Regions from separate parts of the Streptomyces sp. NPDC059524 genome, predicted to be linked through region 3. Evidence: predicted binding sites of a transcription regulator. Region 3 holds the regulator's gene; each other region holds the start of a gene.

Region 1 (3,273 bases), on a different contig from region 3:
CCGGGACACCCTCAGGGCCGCAAAGGCCTGCGGGATCGAGTACGCGCCGATCTGGAACGCCGAGGTCTTCGTCGACCGTATGGACTACCGGGAGTGGGACAGGAACATCCATCCGGGCGACATCATCCTCACGCATTTCCGCGGACGGGACGACTGGAAGGGCACCATGCCCGACATGGTCCGTAAATTCCTGAAGTACGTCACCGACAAGGGCTACGCGGTCGCCCGCCTGGAGGACTACCTGTGACACGTCCAGGGGTGGGGGCGGCGGTACGGCGGTGCGGCACGCGGCTGATCGGCTGCGCGCTGGCCGCCGCGCTGCTCACCGGGTGCGCGCAGTCCGTGGATCCGCTCGAGCGGATGGGCCGCAAGGCCGCGCAGAAGGTCCGCAGCCATCCGCACCGGGCGGCGGCACGCGCCCCCGGCGCCGCGGGCCCCGGGCGGGACGACCGCGCGGGCCCGGCCGCGCACCGCCGCTGGGGGCTCGCCGAGCCGCTGGACCCGCCGCCCGCGCCGCCGTCCCGCCCGGTGCTGCCGCGCCGGGCGCCCGGCGCGGTGCCGCCGGTGATCGAGCGCGTCCCCACCCGGGACAAGGTGGTCTTCCTGACCTTCGACGGCGGCGTCGAGCGCGACCCGCGCTTCCCGCAACTGGTCCGCGACCTGCGCCTGCCGGTCTCCGTCTTCCTCGACGGCTCCGCCGCGGGCCCGGGCCGGGGCCCGTACGGCACGCTGCGCGCGCTCGGCGCCGGCGTCCAGAACCGCACCCTGACCCACCCGTACCTGCCCGGCCTCGGCTACGTCCGCCAGCACGCCGAGATCTGCGGGCAGCAGCGCCGGCTCGCGGGCCGCTTCGGCCGGGCCCCGCGCCTGCTGCGGCCGCCGTCCGGCGACTACGACGCCAGCACCCTGAGGGCGGCGGGTGCCTGCGGCATCGACGCGATCGTCCTCGGCCGCGACCCGTCCCGCACCGACCGCCTCCGCCCCGGCGACATCATCCTGCCCCCGCGGGCGCAGACATCCCTGACGACCTCGACCACGTCCCTCCTCCACCACATCCAGCAACAGGGCTTCACCGTCGCCAAACTGGAGGACTACGTCTGACCTGGGCCGACCGGCCGGGTTGTGTTCTGCCCCTGAGGCGCACGAAGTGCGCCGTCAGGGGCGCGGGGAACTGCGCGAGAACCCCCACCGGGCCGGCACCCGGCAACGATCCGCCAAAGCCACGGCGCCTCCCCGGACCGGCGAAGCCGCCCAGAAAACCCGACACAGCGCCGCAGGCATTTGGCACTCCGCTTGACCGAGTGCTAATCCCGGTCATAGTCTCGGCCCTGGCACTCACCACTGGAGAGTGCCAACACAGCGACGGGCAGGTCCGGCACCCGCGACGACGGATCCACCTGGTCGCCACCTCAGACAGTTAACCCCGTGAGATCTCCGAAGGGGGAGGTCGGATCGTGACGACCGCCAGCTCCAAGGTTGCCATCAAGCCGCTCGAGGACCGCATCGTGGTCCAGCCGCTCGACGCCGAGCAGACCACGGCCTCGGGCCTGGTCATTCCGGACACCGCGAAGGAGAAGCCCCAGGAGGGCGCCGTCCTCGCCGTGGGCCCGGGCCGCTTCGAGAACGGCGAGCGCCTGCCGCTCGACGTCAAGGTCGGCGACGTCGTGCTGTACAGCAAGTACGGCGGCACCGAGGTCAAGTACAACGGTGACGAGTACCTCGTCCTCTCGGCCCGCGACGTCCTCGCGATCGTCGAGAAGTAAGTCGAGAAGCAGCACCTTTGTTTCGAATCTGCGCCCCTGGCACCCGCATCGTAAGAAGCCGGGGTCGGGGGCGCGGTTCGTTTTTCACCACCCAGCATCACCCCTAGCTTTCCGAGAGGGCTGAACCGCTCCCATGGCGAAGATCCTGAAGTTCGACGAGGACGCCCGTCGCGCCCTCGAGCGCGGCGTCAACAAGCTTGCCGACACGGTCAAGGTGACGATCGGCCCCAAGGGCCGCAACGTCGTCATCGACAAGAAGTTCGGCGCCCCCACCATCACCAACGACGGTGTGACCATCGCCCGCGAGGTCGAGGTCGAGGACCCGTACGAGAACCTCGGCGCCCAGCTGGTGAAGGAGGTGGCGACCAAGACCAACGACATCGCGGGTGACGGTACGACCACCGCCACCGTGCTGGCCCAGGCCCTGGTGAAGGAGGGTCTGCGCAACGTCGCCGCGGGCGCTTCCCCGGCAGCCCTGAAGAAGGGCATCGACGCCGCCGTCAAGGCCGTCTCCGAGGACCTGCTCGCCACGGCCCGCCCGATCGACGAGAAGTCCGACATCGCTGCCGTCGCCGGTCTGTCCGCCCAGGACAGCCAGGTCGGCGAGCTCATCGCCGAGGCGATGGACAAGGTCGGCAAGGACGGTGTCATCACCGTCGAGGAGTCCAACACCTTCGGTCTGGAGCTGGACTTCACCGAGGGCATGGCCTTCGACAAGGGCTACCTGTCCCCGTACTTCGTCACCGACCAGGAGCGTATGGAGGCCGTCCTCGACGACCCGTACATCCTGATCCACCAGGGCAAGATCGGCGCGATCCAGGACCTGCTCCCGCTCCTGGAGAAGGTCATCCAGGCCGGCGGCTCGAAGCCCCTGCTGATCATCGCCGAGGACGTCGAGGGCGAGGCCCTGTCGACCCTGGTCGTGAACAAGATCCGCGGCACGTTCAACGCCGTCGCCGTGAAGGCCCCCGGCTTCGGTGACCGCCGCAAGGCGATGCTCCAGGACATGGCCACCCTCACCGGTGCCACCGTCATCGCCGAGGAGGTCGGCCTCAAGCTCGACCAGGCCGGTCTGGACGTGCTGGGCTCCGCCCGCCGCGTGACCGTCACCAAGGACGACACCACCATCGTCGACGGTGGCGGCAAGTCCGAGGACGTCGTCGGCCGCGTCAACCAGATCAAGTCCGAGATCGAGAACACGGACTCCGACTGGGACCGCGAGAAGCTGCAGGAGCGCCTGGCGAAGCTCGCCGGCGGCGTCTGCGTCATCAAGGTCGGCGCCGCGACCGAGGTCGAGCTCAAGGAGAAGAAGCACCGTCTGGAGGACGCCATCTCCGCGACCCGCGCCGCGGTCGAGGAGGGCATCGTCTCCGGTGGTGGCTCCGCGCTCGTCCACGCCGTGAAGGTCCTCGAGGACAACCTCGGCAAGACCGGCGACGAGGCCACCGGTGTCGCGGTCGTCCGCCGCGCCGCCGTCGAGCCGCTGCGCTGGATCGCGGAGAACGCGGGC
Region 2 (3,273 bases), on a different contig from region 3:
CGGGGGGACCCCCAGGGGCTGAGATCGCCAGAGGTGAAACCATGAGCGTCAACGTCCGGATCCCCACCATTCTCCGCACCTACACCGGTGGTCAGGCCGAGGTGCCGGCCGAGGGGGCGACCCTCGCCGACGTCATCGCCGACCTGGAGAAGAACCACACGGGGATCGCCGCCCGCGTGCTGGACGACCAGGGCAAGCTGCGCCGTTTCGTGAACGTGTACGTGAACGACGACGACGTCCGCTTCGAGCAGGGCCTGGAGACCGCGACGCCGGACGGCGCCGGCGTCTCGATCATTCCCGCCGTCGCCGGCGGCTGATCGGCTCGACCCGTGCGGGATTTCCCTGACTTACCCAGAGTTACCAGATTGGCCCCCCCGGCGAGATATGGGGAGGGGGCAATTCTGCATGGTTGAGCGGGGTACAGTTGGGGAAGCTGCTCCGCTTCCGTCCGTGGTGCATGACGGACGCATATGAGTTCTTGCGTGAATCCCGCTGAGAAGCAGCCAAAGTGCCCCGCCCATTCGGGCCTTTTATGGCATTTATGCGGCCCGACTTGCCCTGGGATCCGGTGAGTTGGCCCGGTTTCCCCGATCGCGGGCGCTCAGAATTCTCGTCCGATTGACCTGTTGCAGAGGGCAGTTGGGCAGATACATTCGGCCGCGGTCGACGCGTTCCGGCGCACACCTCCATCCATTGGGGGGTGAGGTCTGACCCGGGTCCGCGAAGTGCGGTCCTGTGCAAGGGCCAGTAATAGGGGAGTTAGGCATGGCTCAGGGCACCGTCAAGTGGTTCAACGCGGAGAAGGGGTACGGCTTCATCGCGGTCGACGGTGGTGCGGATGTATTCGTCCACTACAGCGCGATTCAGATGGACGGCTACCGCACCCTGGAAGAGGGTCAGCGGGTCGAGTTCGAGATCTCGCAGGGCCAGAAGGGGCCGCAGGCCGACATGGTTCGGCTTGCCGCCGGCTGAAGCGCGCGCGTCTGACTGCAAGCTTCGTACGACACGAGGGTCCGTGTCCCCGATCGGGGGCGCGGGCCCTTCGTGCTGCCCGGGGTCCGGGGCCCGGGTCCGCGGTCCGGGGCTTTGGGGTCGGTGGCGGGGTGGCGCGCGGCGCCGCGGATCTGTGGTAGCCGCTTGCACTCGCATGGGTCGAGTGCTAATCATTGGGCTTAGCACTCTCCGAGTGAGAGTGACAGAACTTGGATCGGGTCGGTGAGGCCCGCGGGCCGGGTGGGGCAAGGAACCACAAGGCGCGCAGGCCGTCCGTCGCGGGCACCAGCCACGATCCGTTTGCGTTTCCACCCCGTCCGGGAGGACCACTTCACATGGCCAAGATCATCGCGTTCGACGAGGAGGCACGGCGCGGCCTCGAGCGCGGCATGAACCAGCTCGCCGACGCCGTCAAGGTGACCCTGGGCCCCAAGGGTCGCAACGTCGTCCTCGAGAAGAAGTGGGGCGCCCCCACGATCACCAACGATGGTGTGTCCATCGCCAAGGAGATCGAGCTCGAGGACCCGTACGAGAAGATCGGCGCCGAGCTGGTCAAGGAGGTCGCGAAGAAGACGGACGACGTCGCCGGTGACGGCACGACGACCGCGACCGTCCTCGCCCAGGCGCTGGTCCGCGAGGGCCTGCGCAACGTGGCCGCCGGTGCCAACCCGATGGCCCTGAAGCGTGGCATCGAGAAGGCCGTCGAGGCCGTCTCCGCCGCCCTCCTGGAGCAGGCGAAGGATGTCGAGACCAAGGAGCAGATCGCTTCGACGGCCTCCATCTCCGCCGCCGACACCCAGATCGGCGAGCTCATCGCCGAGGCCATGGACAAGGTCGGCAAGGAAGGCGTCATCACCGTCGAGGAGTCGCAGACCTTCGGTCTTGAGCTCGAGCTCACCGAGGGCATGCGCTTCGACAAGGGCTACATCTCGGCGTACTTCGCCACCGACATGGAGCGTATGGAGGCGTCGCTCGACGACCCGTACATCCTGATCGTCAACTCCAAGATCTCCAACGTGAAGGACCTCCTTCCGCTCCTGGAGAAGGTCATGCAGTCGGGCAAGCCGCTGCTGATCATCGCCGAGGACGTCGAGGGCGAGGCCCTGTCCACGCTGGTCGTCAACAAGATCCGTGGCACCTTCAAGTCCGTCGCCGTCAAGGCCCCGGGCTTCGGCGACCGCCGCAAGGCCATGCTCGGTGACATCGCCATCCTCACGGGCGGCACCGTCATCTCCGAGGAGGTCGGCCTCAAGCTGGAGAACGCCGGTCTCGACCTGCTCGGCCGCGCCCGCAAGGTCGTCATCACCAAGGACGAGACGACGATCGTCGACGGCGCCGGTGACAGCGACCAGGTCCAGGGCCGCGTCAACCAGATCCGTGCCGAGATCGAGAACAGCGACTCGGACTACGACCGCGAGAAGCTCCAGGAGCGCCTCGCCAAGCTCGCCGGCGGCGTGGCCGTCATCAAGGCGGGCGCGGCCACCGAGGTCGAGCTCAAGGAGCGCAAGCACCGCATCGAGGACGCCGTTCGCAACGCGAAGGCGGCCGTCGAAGAGGGCATCGTCGCCGGTGGTGGCGTGGCCCTGCTGCAGGCCTCCGCGGTCTTCGAGAAGCTCGAGCTCGAGGGTGACGAGGCGACCGGCGCCAACGCCGTGAAGCTCGCGCTCGAGGCCCCGCTCAAGCAGATCGCCGTCAACGGTGGTCTCGAGGGTGGCGTCGTCGTGGAGAAGGTGCGCAACCTGGCCGTCGGCCACGGTCTGAACGCCGCCACGGGCGAGTACGTCGACATGATCGCCGAGGGCATCCTCGACCCGGCGAAGGTGACCCGCTCTGCCCTGCAGAACGCCGCCTCCATCGCCGCGCTCTTCCTCACCACCGAGGCCGTCATCGCCGACAAGCCGGAGAAGGCCGCCGCGGCTGCTCCGGGTGGCATGCCGGGCGGTGACATGGACTTCTGAGCCGGTCTTCTGGGCTCAGGTCAGTCTGAACCTGTGGGCGGTGCCCCCTTCGGGGGGTACCGCCCACGGGCGTTTCCGGACCGGGGGCGGGGGCGCGTCTGCCTCATGCGGCTTTCGTCGCCGGGTGCGGCCCGGTGGGGCTTCTCGCGCAGTTCCCCGCGCCCCTGAAGGCACACTCCGTGCGCCCCAGGGGCCAGCCGGTCGCGCCCCGCGACGGAGTCGCTGATCGGGCACAGCCCCGCGCCCCTGAAGGCACACTCCGTGCGCCCCAGGGGCTGGCCGGTCGCGCCCCGCGACGGAGTCGCTGATCGGGTGCGGCCCC
Region 3 (3,273 bases):
AGCTCGTGGATCTCCACGTACAGGTCGCCGGCGGGGCCGCCGCCGGGGCCGACCTCGCCCTCGCCCGCGAGCTGGATCCGCGTGCCGTTGTCCACACCGGCCGGGATCTTCACCGTGAGCGTGCGGCGGGAACGGATGCGGCCGTCGCCCGCGCACTCGGGGCACGGGGTCGGGACCACGGTGCCGAAGCCCTGACACTGCGGACAGGGCCGCGAGGTCATGACCTGGCCCAGGAAGGACCGCGTGACCTGGGAGACCTCACCGCGGCCGCGGCACATGTCACAGGTCTGCGCGGACGTGCCGGGGGCCGCGCCCTCGCCGCTGCAGGTCGTACAGACGACGGCCGTGTCGACCTGGATGTCCTTGGTGGTGCCGAAGGCGGCCTCGTCCAGCTCGACCTCGAGCCGGATCATGGCGTCCTGGCCACGGCGCGTGCGCGAGCGCGGACCGCGCTGCGAGGCCGTGCCGAAGAACGCGTCCATGATGTCCGAGAAGTTGCCGAAGCCGCCGGCTCCGAACCCGCCCGCGCCGCCTCCGCCGGACTGCGACAGGGGGTCGCCCCCCAGGTCGTAGACCTGCTTCTTCTGCGGGTCCGAGAGGACCTCGTAGGCGGCGTTGATCTCCTTGAAGCGCTCCTGCGTCTTCGGGTCCGGATTCACGTCCGGGTGAAGCTCGCGGGCCAGCCTCCGGAAGGCCTTCTTGATCTCGTCCTGGGAAGCGTCGCGGCGCACGCCGAGTACGGCGTAGTAGTCCGTGGCCACTTACGACTCCGCCAGGATCTGTCCGACGTAACGTGCCACTGCGCGTACTGCTCCCATCGTTCCCGGGTAATCCATGCGTGTCGGTCCGACGACACCGAGCTTGGCGACTGCCTCGCCGCCCGAACCGTAGCCGACCGACACGACGGACGTGGAGTTGAGTCCCTCGTGTGCGTTCTCATGACCGATCCGTACGGCCATGCCCGAATCCCCCACCTCGCCCAGCAACTTGAGGAGCACGACCTGCTCCTCGAGCGCCTCGAGGACGGGCCGGATGGTGAGGGGAAAGTCATGTCCGAAGCGGGTGAGATTGGCGGTGCCGCCGATCATCAGCCGCTCCTCGGACTCCTCGACGAGCGTCTCCAGAAGAGTGGAGAGCACCGCCGAGACCGTGCCGCGGTCCTCCGCCTCGAAGGCCTCCGGCAGATCCTGCACCAGCTGCGGCACGTCGGCGAACCGTCGTCCCGCCACCCGGCTGTTGAGCCGGGCCCGCAGGTCCGCGAGCGAGCTCTCGCCGAACGGCGCCGGGCAGTCGATCATCCGCTGCTCGACCCGGCCGGTGTCCGTGATCAGTACGAGCATGAGCCGGGCCGGCGCCAGCGAGAGCAGCTCGACGTGGCGCACCGTGGACCGGGTCAGGGACGGGTACTGGACGATCGCCACCTGCCGGGTGAGCTGCGCGAGCAGCCGCACCGTACGGCCGACGACGTCGTCGAGGTCGACGGCGCCCTCCAGGAAGTTCTGGACCGCGCGCCGCTCGGGCAGGGTCATCGGCTTGACGCTGGTGAGCTTGTCGACGAAGAGGCGGTACCCCTTGTCGGTCGGGATGCGGCCCGCGCTGGTGTGCGGCTGGGCGATGTATCCCTCGTCCTCCAGGGCGGCCATGTCGTTGCGCACCGTCGCCGGGGAGACCCCCAGCTGGTGGCGCTCGGTCAGCGCCTTGGAACCGACCGGCTCCTCGGTGCCGACGTAGTCCTGGACGATGGCGCGCAGCACCTCGAGCCTGCGTTCACTGAGCATCGGCGCACACCTCCAGCGACTTCCCGCTCGATCTCTGTCCCTGGGACGCTGTTGGCACTCGCTGCGGGCGAGTGCCAGTCGTCCCCGGGTCAGTGTACGGCCGGTGGGTACACCCCTAGCAAGGGCGCTAGCGTCGAGGTCATGGAACGTATCGACTGGGTGGGGACGGGTTGGGAGGAACTGGCCCCGCGCGTGGGCCGGGTCCGGCTGCCGGGCTGGGACTGCACGGCCGGTCTCGTCGCCGGGGACGGCGCGGCCCTGCTGATCGACACGGGATCCTCACTGCGTGAGGGGGCCCGGCTGCGCACGGACGTACGAGCGCTGCTCGGCCCGCACGCGCGCGTGACGCACATCGCGCTGACCCACCCCCATTTCGACCACGTCTTCGGCACGGCGGCGTTCTCGGGCGCCGAGGTGTACGGGGCGGTGGGCGTCGACACGCTCTTCGCCCAGGCACGCGCGCGTGAGGAACTGTGCACGGATGCCGTACGCAACGGGCTCGGACCCCATGAGGCGGCCGAGGCGACGGACGTGCTGGTCAGCCCGCAGCACCGGGTGTGCGGCGAGTGGACGCTCGACCTGGGCGGCGGGCTGCAGGTGCTGCTCGCGAACGTGGGACCCGCGCACAGCGGCCACGACCTGGCGGTGCTCGTGCCGGGCGCCCGCGAGATCGTCTTCTGCGGGGATCTCGTGGAGGAGTCGGGCGAGCCGCAGGCCGGGCCGGACGCGGCGCCCCGGCACTGGCCGGCGGCGCTCGACCGGCTCCTCGACCTGGGCGGGGAGGACGCGGTGTACGTGCCCGGCCACGGTTCCGCGGTGAATGCCGAGTTTGTCCGGGCGCAGCGGGCGGCGCTGGCCGCGCGTTTCGGCGTGTCGTAGTCCTGGCCTGCCGGTTTCTCCTATCGTCGGCCGAATGCGCCAGTACAGCCCCGACCTGACCCCTCCGTGGAAGCGGAACACGCCGGCCCCCGAGGTTCCGGCCGAGCCCGATCTCGTCGTCGAGGAGGTCGCGACGGGCTTCTGCGGGGCCGTGGTGCGGGTGGAGAAGACCGCGCAGGGGCCGACGGTGACGCTGGAGGACCGCTTCGGCAAGCACCGGGTGTTCCCGATGGAGCCGCGCGGGTTCCTCCTCGAAGGCAAGGTCGTGACGCTGGTCCGGCCGAGCGCGGGCGGTCCTGTGCGGCCCACGCGGACCGCCTCCGGCTCCGTCGCGGTGCCCGGGGCCCGCGCGCGCGTCGCCCGCGCGGGGCGCATCTACGTCGAGGGCAAGCACGACGCGGAGCTCATCGAACGGGTCTGGGGCGACGACCTGCGCGTCGAGGGGGTCGCGGTGGAGTTCCTGGAGGGCGTCGACGACCTCCCGGCGATCGTGGCGGAGTTCGACCCGGGGCCGGACGCGCGGCTCGGCGTCCTCGTCGACCACCTCCTCCCGGGTACGAAGGAATGGCGCATCGCCCAGTCCGTCACCACCGAGCACGCCCTGATCGTCGGTCAC

What was found. The regulator HrcA, encoded in region 3, represses chaperone genes, less so after heat shock. The targets are predictions, from matches to a motif close to TTNGCACTCNGNNNNNCNGAGTGCNAA.
Region 1: a site for HrcA is predicted at 1,282-1,308, ahead of groES (co-chaperone GroES). Genes of this name have one in related genera too.
Region 2: a site for HrcA is predicted at 1,137-1,163, ahead of groL (chaperonin GroEL). Genes of this name have one in related genera too.

What each region holds. Positions count from the first base shown of each region.
Region 1 is NZ_JBHYTK010000020.1:17,241-20,513, forward strand. Features, by position in the region: gene ACFW9D_RS08705 (polysaccharide deacetylase family protein) at 1-247, shown strand, start outside; gene ACFW9D_RS08710 (polysaccharide deacetylase family protein) at 244-1,101, shown strand; gene groES (co-chaperone GroES) at 1,455-1,763, shown strand; gene groL (chaperonin GroEL) at 1,897-3,273, shown strand, end outside.
Region 2 is NZ_JBHYTK010000126.1:6,577-9,849, reverse strand. Features, by position in the region: gene ACFW9D_RS28575 (MoaD/ThiS family protein) at 42-317, shown strand; gene ACFW9D_RS28570 (cold-shock protein) at 766-972, shown strand; gene groL (chaperonin GroEL) at 1,329-2,951, shown strand.
Region 3 is NZ_JBHYTK010000006.1:8,893-12,165, reverse strand. Features, by position in the region: gene dnaJ (molecular chaperone DnaJ) at 1-761, opposite strand, end outside; gene hrcA (heat-inducible transcriptional repressor HrcA) at 762-1,778, opposite strand; gene ACFW9D_RS02635 (MBL fold metallo-hydrolase) at 1,920-2,657, shown strand; gene ACFW9D_RS02630 (DUF3097 domain-containing protein) at 2,692-3,273, shown strand, end outside.